DNA from 2 places in the Marinobacter sp. M5B genome. Region 1 is predicted to be linked to the other one. Evidence: predicted binding sites of a transcription regulator. Region 1 holds the regulator's gene; the other holds the start of a gene.
What was found. Region 1 encodes FliA, which starts transcription of late flagellar genes. Its sites were predicted from a motif close to CTAAAGTTTNNNNNNNNNNNGCCGNTAA; they were not measured.

Region 1 (6,440 bases):
GGACCCGAAGCTGCTGACCACGGTTGCCCGCCAGTCACTGCGCCGGATGATTGTCCAGAGTATCTGTGGCAACGACACAGAGATCCCGGTGATCACTCTGGATCCAGACTTGGAACAGTTATTGCTGAAGTCAATGCAGCAGAGTCAACAATCCGGCGGTCAGGAAGACATCGGGCTGGTGCTGGAGCCAAATATGGTTGAGAAGCTTCAGAGGTCGCTCCAGGACAGCGTTCAGCGCCAGGAGATGTTGGGCAAGCCGGCGATTCTATTGGTTTCAGGGCCCTTGCGCCCGGTACTGGCGAAGTTTGCCAGCTACGGAGTAGAGCGTCTGCATGTACTGTCGTACCAGGAAATTCCGGATAACAAACAGATCACTATTGTCGCATCCGTCGGTCAGTAAAGGCCGCGGCTGGAAAGGCGGAAGGCGCTGGAAAGCGCTGACCGGGGAGGAAGCATCATTATGAAAGTTAAGCGGTTTTTTGCCCAAAGCATGGCAGAGGCACTGCGTCAGGTGCGGGATCAGATGGGTCCCGATGCCGTAATCCTTTCCAATCGTCGTGTGGATGGTGGCGTCGAAATTGTGACAGCGCTCGATTATGACGAAAATATGGCGCGCCAACGCCTCGGTGACGCTGCGCGGGAAGCCACCAATGGCTCACGACTGGCCGAAATGCAGGCGGAACAGCATCGCCGCCTGGAGGACGAACTCGGCCGCTCTCGCGATCGTATTCGGGAAGTGCGGGAAAAGCGCGCGACCTATGGTAATGCGGTTGGGGGTGGGGACTTCGGCCACGCTGGCTTGTCGAAAGAATCGCTGGCCGACGATGACATGGTGGTTGAAGAGCCTACCGCTGCCAGTGCTGCCTATTCCGGAGAACTGGCGCAAATGCGTGCGGAGATCAGTTCCCTTCGTGACCTGGTCAGTGCCCGGAATGGCGGTGAACCCGAACAAACAGCGGTGAACGCAGTACAGCAGAGGCTGTCTGAGAGGTTGCAGGAGTTTGGTCTCGGGCTGGAGCTCGCCAACTCTCTGTCCCGGCGCCACCGCGCAGGCCGGCTTGAGGATGGCTGGAAGCAGTCTCTGAAAATGCTGGCCGCCGGTGTGAAGACCGCGCGTACTGAATGGGCGGATGAGGGCGGTGTTTACGCCCTGGTGGGCCCAACCGGGTCCGGCAAGACGACGACCATCGGCAAGCTGGCCGCGCACTATGTGCTGCGCCACGGTGCCGACTCTCTGGCGCTGGTCACCACCGATCGCTATCGGGTCGCGGCCCATGAGCAACTATTTGTATTCGGGCGCATACTGAACGTTCCAGTTCGGGTTGTGGACGAAACCCATTCCCTGGACGACATACTGGACGAACTGTCGGACCGGCACCTGGTGTTGATTGATACCGCTGGCCTGACCAGCACCGACAAGGGCTACGAGGAGCAGCTTATGGAGCTGGCTCGCAGTCACCATCGGATTCGAACCCATCTGGTGGTTTCGGCAACCAGTCAGCCGCGCATCATGAAATCCGTTTGGCATTGCTATAAGATGGCAAATCTTACGGGTTGTGTGATGACCAAAATCGATGAAGCACTGACCCTGGGTGAATCGCTGGGATTCGTCATGGAAACGGGATTGCCGGTGGCGTATTACACCGACGGGCAGAAAATCCCGGAAGACCTGCACCACGCTGAGTCCATTCCGCTGGTGCGGTTGGCCGTGGAGAGGCTGAAGAAACTCCAGCAGCAACAGGCAGTCGCTGTTTAAAAACAACACAGCCTGCGGTTAAACGCGGCAAGAGATCAGAGTCAGTATGAGCAAACCACATCCGGTACAGGTGATTGCCGTTTCCGGCGGGAAAGGGGGCGTTGGCAAGAGCAACGTATCAGTGAACCTTGGCATCGCCCTAGCACAAATGGGACGGCGGGTGGTGCTGCTCGATGCCGACCTGGGCCTTGCCAACATTGACGTTCTGCTTGGCATTACCGCCAATCGTAATATCCAGGACGTCATCGCCGGGGAATGTGACCTTCGGGATGTGTTGGTCAACGGCCCCGGTGGCATCAAAATCGTGCCCGCGTCCTCAGGTACCCAACGCATGACCCAGCTTTCCAATCTGGAGCACGCTGGCCTGATCAACGCGTTCAGCGAACTGGGTGACCAGATCGATGTGCTGATCGTTGATACCGCTGCGGGTATTTCCGAATCGGTGGTCAGTTTCCTCCGAGCCTCACAGGAACTATTACTGGTTGTCTGTGATGAACCTACCTCTATCACCGATGCCTACGCCCTTATAAAGCTTATGAACCGGGATTACGGCACCAACCGCTTCCGTATACTGGCCAATCAGGTCAGGAATGAGCAGGAAGGTCGCCATCTGTTTGAAAAACTGACCCGGGTTACCGAGCGCTTTCTTGATGTGGCACTACAATATGTGGGTATGGTGCCGTATGACGAGGCCGTAAAAAAAGCGGTACAGCGCCAACGTGCCGTGCTGGATGCCTATCCGCGGGCAAAAGCATCGTTGGCGATCAAGAGCCTCGCGGAGAAAGTGGATAGCTGGCCGCTGCCATCATCGCCCCGGGGACATCTGGAATTCTTTGTGGAGCGGCTCGTCGAAGTCTGATTTTGATCCTGTCACTGAATAGCCGGATACATGACATTGGCGAAAGAACTTGGAACCTACAACCGGACGGGTACACGAGGACCTTCCCAGCTCGTTGAGGAGCAGGCCCCGCTGGTCAAAAAAATAGCGCTTCACCTCATGGCGCGGCTGCCGGCATCTGTCCAACTGGATGACCTTATGCAGGCAGGCATGATTGGCTTGTTGGAAGCTGCACAGCGATACAGTTCCGACAAGGGGGCTACCTTTGAGACATACGCCGGGATCCGGATTCGCGGAGCCATGGTAGATGAAATTCGCAAAGGTGACTGGGTACCCCGATCCGTCCACAGGAACTCCCGCCGCATTGCCAAAGCCATCAAGGCTGTCGAGGACCGCCTGGGTCGGGAAGCTCAAGACTCGGAAGTAGCCGAGGAGCTGGGGCTGGACCTCGACGAATACTATTCCTCCCTGAGCGATGCTAACAGTGGCCGACTTTTTAGCCTGGATGAGCTCAATGAATCCGGCGAGCTGCCGATAGAAGAAACAGAGGACAGTGATAACCCGTTGGATGGCTTGGCGTCTGACAACTTCCGGAAGAGCCTGGCAGCTGCGATTGGTGACCTGCCCGAGCGAGAAAAGCTGGTGCTCAGCCTTTACTATCAGGAAGAATTGAACCTGAAGGAAATTGGTGCTGTGTTGGGTGTCAGTGAAAGCCGGGTCAGCCAGATTCACAGCCAGGCCGCGCTCCGTCTGCGGGGGCGTCTTACTGGTTGGCAGAGCTGAACAGGCCGCCAGTCCCATTGAACGGCGTTACCAGGCATTCTTTACTGTAGCCTTTTGGTAACCGGTGCTTTACAACCGGCTCAAAGGCCACACAATAAGCGGTTAAACTACCGGCCTGCTAGACTGTGAGCCGGAAGCCAAAAACGAATTCCGGGCGTTTTTAACTGGAGGTCCCATTGGACAAGAACATGAAAATCCTGATTGTGGATGACTTCTCCACAATGCGACGGATCATTAAGAACCTGCTTCGCGATCTCGGTTTTACCAACACTGACGAAGCAGACGACGGCAATACAGCACTGCCTATGCTCAGGAGCGGCAAATACGATTTTCTGGTAACCGACTGGAATATGCCAGGGATGTCCGGACTCGATCTGCTCAAGGAAGTCCGTGCCGATGACAGCCTGAAAACCCTGCCTGTGCTCATGGTGACCGCCGAGGCGAAGCGCGACCAGATTGTCGCTGCTGCGCAGGCCGGTGTGAACGGCTACGTGGTCAAGCCCTTCACGGCAGCCGTACTCAAGGAGAAGATTGAGAAGATCTTCGAACGCATCCAGTAATTCAGAGGTCGGACGGCTCCCATGAGCAATAGAAAAAAAGACCCACAGGGGCTCGACCCGGAGGTCACGGAGAAACTCCGCAGCCAGGCGGCCGAGTTGGTTGAACAGGTCAACGCCGGGGACTATGGCCGCGCGATGACGCTGATCAATGAATTGAGCGAGGTGAGGGACCAGAGCCTGTATCGGGAAGTCGGCCGCTTGACCCGCAGCCTCCACGAGGCGATCCGCAATTTCCAGATCGATCCCCGTAACGCCGAACAGTCAGAAGCTCTGTCGAAGATGACCGATGCGTCGGATCGCCTTGAGTACGTGGTTCAGATGACCGGTAAAGCGGCCAATCGGACCATGGATCTGGTTGAGGAGGCTATGCCCAAGGCCAGCGCCCTCCGCGACGAGGCCGCCGAGCTGAGAGACCAGTGGCAGAAACTGCGTCGCCGCGAGATGGCGCCGGCTGAATTTCGTGAGCTCTATGCCCGTATCGACACGTTTTTCGTGACCCTGAATACCGATGCCGGGGCGATGTACGACAACTTGTCGGAAATTCTTCTGGCCCAGGATTTCCAGGACCTCACTGGGCAGGTGATCCAAAAGGTCACCACTCTGGTTAAAGAGGTGGAAGAGCATCTGTTGAGCCTGGTAGTGATGGCGAGTCATGTGGACCAGATGACCGGCACCGTGCATGAACTGGAAGAGCGGGAAAAGATATCGGCGGAACAGGGTGTTGGTCCACAGATCAAGGCCGAAGAACGCGAAGACGTAGTATCGGGACAGGACGATGTTGATGATCTTCTGTCCAGTCTCGGTTTCTGAGTAAGAGAGGGTAACGCATGGCGCTTGATGCCGATGAAGAGATCCTGCAGGACTTCCTTGTTGAGGCAGGCGAGATACTCGAAAAGCTGTCGGAGCAACTGGTCGACCTGGAACAAAACCCGGACGACAGCGATCTGCTCAACGCCATCTTCCGAGGCTTTCACACCGTAAAAGGCGGCGCTGGGTTTCTGCAACTCGATGCCCTGGTGAACTGCTGTCATTCCGCGGAGAACGTCTTCGATATCCTGCGCAACCACAAGCGCAAGGTGGACTCGGAACTGATGGACGTGGTGCTGGAAGCCCTGGATCACGTCAATGCCATGTTTGAACAGGTTCGCCACCACGAGGAACCGACGCCAGCTCCCGAGGAACTGATTGCCGCTCTGGACGCATTGGCGCAGCCGGCAGGGGAGTCGTCGCCAGCAAACGCAGCGGTCGCTCGCGAAGAACAGAACGAGAGCAATGAAGCCAGTTCTGGAGACGATGGCGGTGATATTACCGACGACGAATTCGAGCGGTTGCTGGATGCCCTGGAAGAGGAAAAGACCAGCGCTCCGGTTTCCAGTGACGACGGCAATGAATTTTCAGGCGGTGACGGAGGGAGCGGAGACGACATCTCCGATGATGAATTCGAGGCCCTGCTGGACCAATTGCATGGCAAGGGACAGTTCTCAGGCCCGCCTGAAACCGGCAACACAGCCCCTGACAGCCAGGATGCCTCGGGCGACAAGGTTACCAGTGATGAGGCCAGTGACAGCAAGGGTGGCGACGACCTGATTTCGGACGACGAGTTCGAAAAGTTGCTGGATGACCTGCACGGCAAGGGTGGTAGCCCTACGGCAGAAACTGCCAAGCCGGCCCCTGGGCCTGCTGCAAAGCAGCCGTCGGCCACGTCTCCCAGTGCCAAGGCTGACAAGCCCGCGCAACCGACTGGTAAGCCCGAAAAAGCGCCTGCGGATAATGGCAAGGCAGGCGTAACGCCCGCGATGCCGGCACGGGATGCGAATGCACCAGTGGCTGAAACTTCGGTGCGGGTGGATACCAAGCGCCTGGACGACATCATGAACATGGTGGGTGAACTGGTGTTGGTGCGTAACCGGTTGCAGCGTCTGGGCGCCCAGAGTGAAGACGAGCATATGCACAAAGCCGTCTCCAACCTGGACGTGGTGACCACCGATCTTCAGTCAGCGGTGATGGCAACGCGGATGCAGCCCATCAAGAAAGTATTTGGCCGCTTCCCGCGGGTGGTTCGCGACCTGGCACGCAGCCTGAAGAAAGAAATCAACCTTGAGATGCACGGCGAAGAGACCGACCTGGACAAAAACCTGGTCGAGGCGCTGTCCGATCCTCTGGTCCATCTTGTTCGCAACTCGGTTGATCACGGTATAGAGGCACCCGATATTCGTGAAAAGGCGGGCAAGCCTCGTCAGGGTCGTGTGACGCTGTCGGCTGAGCAGGAAGGCGACCACATCCTGTTGTCCATCGAAGACGACGGTGCTGGTATGGATCCGGATGTACTGCGCCGAAAAGCGGTCGAAAAGGGCATCTACGAACAGGATGCCGCTGACCGACTGACCAACACCGAGTGCTACAACCTGATTTTCTCCGCCGGGTTCTCCACCAAGGATCAAATATCGGATGTGTCCGGTCGTGGCGTTGGCATGGACGTGGTGAAAACCAAGATCAGTCAGCT
Region 2 (6,440 bases), 310 kb from region 1:
TTATTGGGCGGTTCAACCCTGCCCATCACCAGCAAAGCGCCCGTCATGTCAGTACCGGTTCGAACGGCCGGGTGTACGTTGCCTACCAGTACCAGGGGCCCCTTCACGAGTCCCCCGCCCTCATCGCGCGGCTGGAAGGCGGTGAGCTTCAGGAAATCCGATTCGAAGAGGATACCCAGGCAGCACTGGCCAACTACATCGCCAGCGTTGTTGCCCATCCCGAGAACGACCTTGTCGCTGCCGCGTCGCCAGTGGGCGGCACCGCCGTGGTGTTCAATGGCATCACTGGCGAACTGCTGGCCAGGGCGTCCATACCCGACTGCGCTGGCGTCCAGGCTTTGGCAGGAGGCGATTTCCTGATCTCCTCCGGACGCGGAAAACTGGTGCGCCTGGGGCAGGACAATCAGTCACGGCAAATCGCCGATCTGCCGGTCCAGTGGGACCACCACCTGGTCTGAATCACCCGCAACGCGGCCCTCCTGCCTTAAGGCAACTCGCCTTAGCTGGTATCCTTATGAGCCATTTGTTCAGGAGGACGGCAACTTGCCCGCCAGAAACAAGGACACCCTCGACCAGGTTTACAGCCTGATTGCCAACGAAGAAGACGCCCGGGTCTGCACGGACATCCCCGATGAAGCCTGCCGGGAGGTGCCACGCAACTTCTTCCTGATCCTCGGCAGCAATGTGCTAACCAAACTTGGTGACTTGCTGATCAGCCCCAAGACCGTGCTGGCCTGGCTTTTGAGCGCTATCGGAGCGCCTGCCCTGGTGGCCTGGCTGGTTCCGATCCGGGAGTCCGGCTCAATGATTCCGCAAATGGTGATCGGTGCCTGGGTCCGGCGCAAGCCTGTACGCAAATGGTTCTGGACCCTGGGAAGCTTTGGCCAGGCGGCCAGTGTTCTGGGCATGGCGGCGAGCGTCTGGTTCCTGGAGGGCTACGCCGCGGGCGCCGGCGTGGTGGGCGCATTGGTGCTGTTTTCCCTGGCCCGGGGGTTCTGCTCGGTGTCCATGAAGGACGTGCAGGGGAAATGCATCCCGAAGAAACGCCGAGGGCGGCTGTCTGGCCTGGCCTCCACCATCGGTGGGACCGCAACAGTCATCCTCACCGCCTTGCTGTTCTGGAACCGGGGTGACCCTGGCGTACTTTTCTACACCCTCCTGCTCCTGTTGGCTGCCTGCCTCTGGGTTATTGCCGGCTTTCTATTCGCCTCTGTTGATGAATACGAGGGCGAAACCGGCGGTGGCGGCAATGCGCTTGGGGACGCGTTCAAAAGCCTGTCCCTTCTCAGGGATGACGTGCCCTTCCGGCACTTCGTGATTACCCGCGCCCTGCTGTTGTGCTCAGCGCTGGCGTCGCCTTACTTTGTCGTGCTCGCCCAGAAAAACTCTGATACCGGGTGGCTTCTGGGCGTCTTTCTGCTGGCGAGCAGCCTCGCCAGTTCCATCAGCGCCAGCGTGTGGGGTTGGATGGCGGACGAGTCCAGCCGTCGGGTAATGATTCGCGGTGCCATTGTCGCCAGTGGCGCTTGCCTGACGGTGGGCCTGACCGCTTTGTTTGCCGGCGAAGCAACCTCCAGCATCTGGTTCTATCCCGCCGGGTTCTTCGTGCTGAGCATTGCGCATGCGGGGGTTCGACTGGGACGTAAAACGTATCTGGTCGATATGGCAGGCGGCAACAAACGCACCGACTATACCTCCGTGAGCAATACCGTTATTGGGGTGCTGTTACTGGCAACGGGCGGGCTGACAGCGCTGGTATCGATGATATCCGACGTGGCGGTGATACTGACGCTGGGCGCCATGGGGCTGGCCGGCGCCATCAGCGCCACCCGGTTAAGGGAAGTGACCGAGGATCAGTGAGGTTCCGGTGGCTTCCCGTCGTTCAACGCCAGGGCGCCTTTCACAATGCGGTAGATGATCCAGATGGAGATGCCCAGTAACACAAACCAGCCAATGATCAGTGGCGTCGTCACGATGCCAATCACTGTCCATAACAGCCCGATCCAGAAGGTTCGTATCTGCCAACGGAAATGAGGCTCTATCCAGGTGCTCTTTACGTCATCGAGCTTGACGTAATTGATGATCACACCCACCAGGCCGGTAATGCCACCGACAAAGAACGACAGCGCCTGCAGGATATAAACCAGCACCGCCAGGTTGCGGCCTGGCTCTTCACGTCGTGCTATGGGGTCTGCATTGGCGGGGATGTATTCGTGCTCGGACAAGTCACTCTCCTCTGGCTCCACACCCGCAGTGTATCACAGCAACAGGAGCCGGAAACCGCTGGAACTTAGCGGTTGTCCGGTTTGTAACCCAGGCGGAAGCCACCCCAGTGCTTGCCATTCACGTAGATCGGCACTGACAGGTCATGCATAACCTCGCCAGTATCCCGGCGGTAGGTCTGTAGCAGCATATTCTGGGTATGGCTGCCACACCGAGCGCCGGTGCGGTCGTTAAACAGCCGTTTGCTGCGACTCTTTACCAGATCCACTTTCGGGTCGCCCGTTGGCGCATGGGCGAAATCACGGTTGTGGGTCGGCACATAGCCATCCGGCGCGGCGGCAATCGCGAAGACCATCGACGGGTGGGCCCCTTTCACCGCTTCCTGAACGGTGGGCAGTTGCTGATCGGTGAACCGATCAAAGCTGCTGGAATACTTCTGTGGATCGGTCTTGGGAATGGGGGTTCTTTGCTTATCAAACAGGGCGCTTTCTGCCAGTTGCCCATCGCGAACCGCTTTTTCAAAGAGCTTTCCAATCCGGTCCGCACCCTGCCGGGCCTGGTCGTAGAAGAAGCGGTGATAGCTTTCATCGCTGTTCAACGCAAATGCCGCGTTGGCCTCTTCCGCCAGTTCCATCAGTGTCGCTGCCTGCTGGGCAAGCGACGCAACGCTGGTATCGCTCTCGGTAATCTGATCCCGAACCGTTTCAATGGCCGACGATACCTGCTGCAGGCTCTGCTCGTTGTTCTGGTCAATCTCGGCAATGCGCGCCACCTGCTGCTGCACACGGTCAGACTGATCACGAATCTGATCAAGGCGCTCGCCAACGCTTTCAACTGACTCCAAGCCGGATTCAACGCTCTTGGCCAGGTCCTCGATCCGCGAAACAATCAGGGAGGTATCGGAACGTATTTCCTGCAGCGTTTCGGCCACCTCACCGGTTGCCTGCGCGGTTCGCCCGGCCAATTGCCTGACCTCGTCGGCAACCACCGCAAAGCCCCGCCCCTGGTCGCCGGCACGAGCGGCTTCAATTGCCGCGTTCAAGGCCAGCAGGTTGGTTTGTTCCGCGATGCCCTGAATGGTGGTGGTGACACCCTGGATCTTGTTGGATTTCTCGTTCAGTTCCTGAATTAATCTGAGGTTCTCGCTGGACTGCTCGTGCACGGCTCGCACGCTATTGATGGCAGAGGTCAGCGCATCACGGCCCTCAACGCTCACCTGACGGTTCTGCAGAGCCATGGTCGCAGCATCGGTGGCCTGCTGGGCGGATTCACGCACACTCTCGGTAATCTGACCCGCGTACTCCGCCATCTGTGCAGTTTCACTGACCTGTCGATCCAGGCGGTTTTTTAGTTGGTCGGCCGCGTGGGACACCTGGGCCGCAGAAATGGCACTTTTATCGGCACTGCCGGACAGGGTTTCCACCAGTGCCCGCCCTGCTTTGGCGTCCGCAAGGAGGCTTGCACACTGTTTGCCCAGCGGACTATCCGCTGGCAGCTTACCGGCGTTGAGCTGCTTGATGGAACGTTCAACCGGTTCCAGAACGCGTAACACCAGATACGCGGTGGCGACGACCAGGCCAATAACCACGCCCGCCACCAGCGACGCGCTATCCAACCCTATCAACGGCGCCACCAGGAAAGCCCCAAAGGCGACGACAACGGCGACTGACACCCCCACAACCAGAACAGGCCGACTGAGCAAACCCATATCCACCTCTTTATTTTCATTATTAGTGAATGCATCTTTTTTGACGATTACTCGTGAGAGTAAAGAATTGACCTTTACTTATAACTGCTACTTTAGTTGACCAATACTGGTTTTACGGCAGATCGATGAAAAACTGAAACAAAAAAGCCGTAACGCCGGAGACGTCCTGTTGGAAGAATCCGGCGTTACGGCTGGCTCTTGTCGGTGTGCGCCCGTGGCGCCTCTATCAGGCGATCAGGCGCCTATCACACCGCCATCGTCCTTGGTTACGATAACAGTGGCGTCGCGGGGACGGGACTCGGCCGCGTTCGGCCAGTTACCATCCGGGTGCTGGATGTTCACGAACATGGTCTTAACGTCCGGTGTGCTGACAACGCCAGTTACTTCACAACCTTGGGGCCCGACGAAGAAGCGCTTGATTTCGCGTGTCTCCGGATTGGCGGCCAGCATCATGTTGTTGAAGTACGGGTCAGCATCAGAGCCATCGGTCTGGATCCACAGCCGGCCATTGTAGTCAAACCAGAGGCCATCCGGGCTGTTGAAAATATTATCATCGTTCAGGGAGACGACGGCCTCACCATCGACAACAGTTTCCGTACCCTGCTCGCCGGCGAAGACAAAGATGTCCCAGTCAAAGCTGGTAGCCGTGTGATCGCTACCTTCTTCAGTCCAGCGAATGATGTGGCCGGTGGCATTGGGAGAGTTCGGGTTGGCGGCGTTGACGTCGTCGAACCCTGGCTGGCCCCGGTTCGAGTTGTTTGTCAGGGTGAAATAGACCTCGCCAGAGTTGGGATCAACGGCACCCCACTCCGGGCGGTCCATCGTCGTAGCGCCGGCAATATCGGCTGCGAGGCGGGTATTCAGCAGAACATCAGCCTGGTTCTCAAAACCGTCGAACTGGATATCGCCGACCATGCCGCCTTCAGCCGCAGCAATCTTGCTGGCGAAATCCGCGTCGTCCAGATCCAGCGCCAGCCAGTCACCAGAGCCATCCTCGTTGAAGCGGGCAACGTACAGGGTACCCTCATCCAACAGGTAGCCACCGGCCGTCGCGGCGTAGTAGGGCTGAGACGACACAAACTTGTAGATGTACTCGAAACGGGAATCGTCACCGGAGTAACACACCACCGGCTCACCTTCCTTCGCCGGCGCAAAGATGACGCCCTCGTGACCAAAGCGTCCCAACGCAGTGCGTTTCTGGGGCTTGCTTTCCGGCGTAAACGGATCAATTTCAACCATGAAGCCGTAGGTGTTGGCTTCGTTGCGATAATCATCTGTAGCCGCCGCTCCGGTCGTGCTCACATTGAACCGCACATATTGGTCGGCCGCACTGTCTGCCAACTCCCAGTCGTATCGGCTGGAGCTGCCAACACCATGTCTGGTCTGCTCGCGAGGCTGGGTCGCATCGCTATTGGCAAAGTAACCGTGCCAATTCTCTTCTGCGGCCAGATAGGTGCCCCAGGGCGTTGGGCCCATCGCACAGTTGTTCAGGGTGCCGCGAGTTTCGGTCGCGTCGGGACTGTAGGTTGTGACCAGCTTGCTGTAACCACGTACCGGGCCACGAATGTCCATCTCGGTGTTGCCGGTAATGCGACGATTGAATGGGCTGCCGAAGACGACGTCCCAGGTACCGTCGGTGTCACGCTTGATGTGAACGACAGACACACCGTGAGCGGCAATTTCCTTGCGAACCTCATCGGCGGGTCGCACGCCACCGTTATCAGCAGCATTGGTCGGGCCATTGGCATGAATGAAGTCCTGCTCGATGTACTCATGGTTCATCACCAACAGGCCTTCCGTTGAGCTGTTGCCACCGGCCTTCTGGTCAATCGGGAAGAAATGGAGACCATCGTGGTGCATTCCAACCTGCTGTTCCTGATCGGCACCGGTATTGGTGCCATCGGCTTTATACTCGGGATAGGATCCGGTGATCGGGGTGCCCCAGGGAAGAAAAGCCACGGATGAGTAACCCTCGGGAACAACGACTTCATTGTCGCTGGATACGGCAACCGCCTTGAAACCAAGATCCGTATTGGCGGAACTTCCCCCTGTGGAGGAACCGTTGTCATCGTCGTCATCACTGCCACAGCCAGCCAGGCCCAACCCCATAACGCTGGCCAACGCGGCGCCAACGGAACCTTTCATAACGGTACGGCGCTGCATACGGGCCGCGAGGACCTGATGAAAGGGCGTGTTGCTTGAATGGTTGACGACGGGCTCGTAATTGGGATCCAGGTAGTTGGGATCCAGGTCATGCTTTGCCATGGTCCTGCTCTCTCTCGGGTGGGTTATTGGTTTTCGAGAGAACAGTGTCGGTGGGTTAGGTGACAGATTTCAGACAGTAAAAAGACAGTTTCTTTAACAATTTCTTACAACCAAAAAAGCCTGCCCATAAAGGGCAGGCCACAGACGCAATCTTATTGCATGGAGTCGCCGGCTTCCTCAGCGGCTTCGCCCATTTCCTCACCGGTCTCTTCCATTGCTTCGCCAGTTTCTTCGGCGGCATCTC

Region 2: AAGD24_RS14820 (methyl-accepting chemotaxis protein) is a predicted target of FliA. The motif match lies at 4,043-4,070, and genes of this name have one in related genera.

The regions. Positions count from the first base shown of each region.
Region 1 is NZ_CP156894.1:2,966,388-2,972,827, reverse strand. Features, by position in the region: gene flhA (flagellar biosynthesis protein FlhA) at 1-400, shown strand, start outside; gene flhF (flagellar biosynthesis protein FlhF) at 461-1,756, shown strand; gene AAGD24_RS13455 (MinD/ParA family protein) at 1,803-2,615, shown strand; gene AAGD24_RS13450 (RNA polymerase sigma factor FliA) at 2,646-3,377, shown strand; gene cheY (chemotaxis response regulator CheY) at 3,554-3,937, shown strand; gene AAGD24_RS13440 (protein phosphatase CheZ) at 3,959-4,747, shown strand; gene AAGD24_RS13435 (chemotaxis protein CheW) at 4,765-6,440, shown strand, end outside.
Region 2 is NZ_CP156894.1:3,271,422-3,277,861, forward strand. Features, by position in the region: gene AAGD24_RS14805 (DUF1513 domain-containing protein) at 1-458, shown strand, start outside; gene AAGD24_RS14810 (MFS transporter) at 544-1,860, shown strand; gene AAGD24_RS14815 (hypothetical protein) at 1,854-2,225, opposite strand; gene AAGD24_RS14820 (methyl-accepting chemotaxis protein) at 2,291-3,931, opposite strand; gene AAGD24_RS14825 (PhoX family phosphatase) at 4,166-6,196, opposite strand; gene AAGD24_RS14830 (hypothetical protein) at 6,349-6,440, opposite strand, start outside.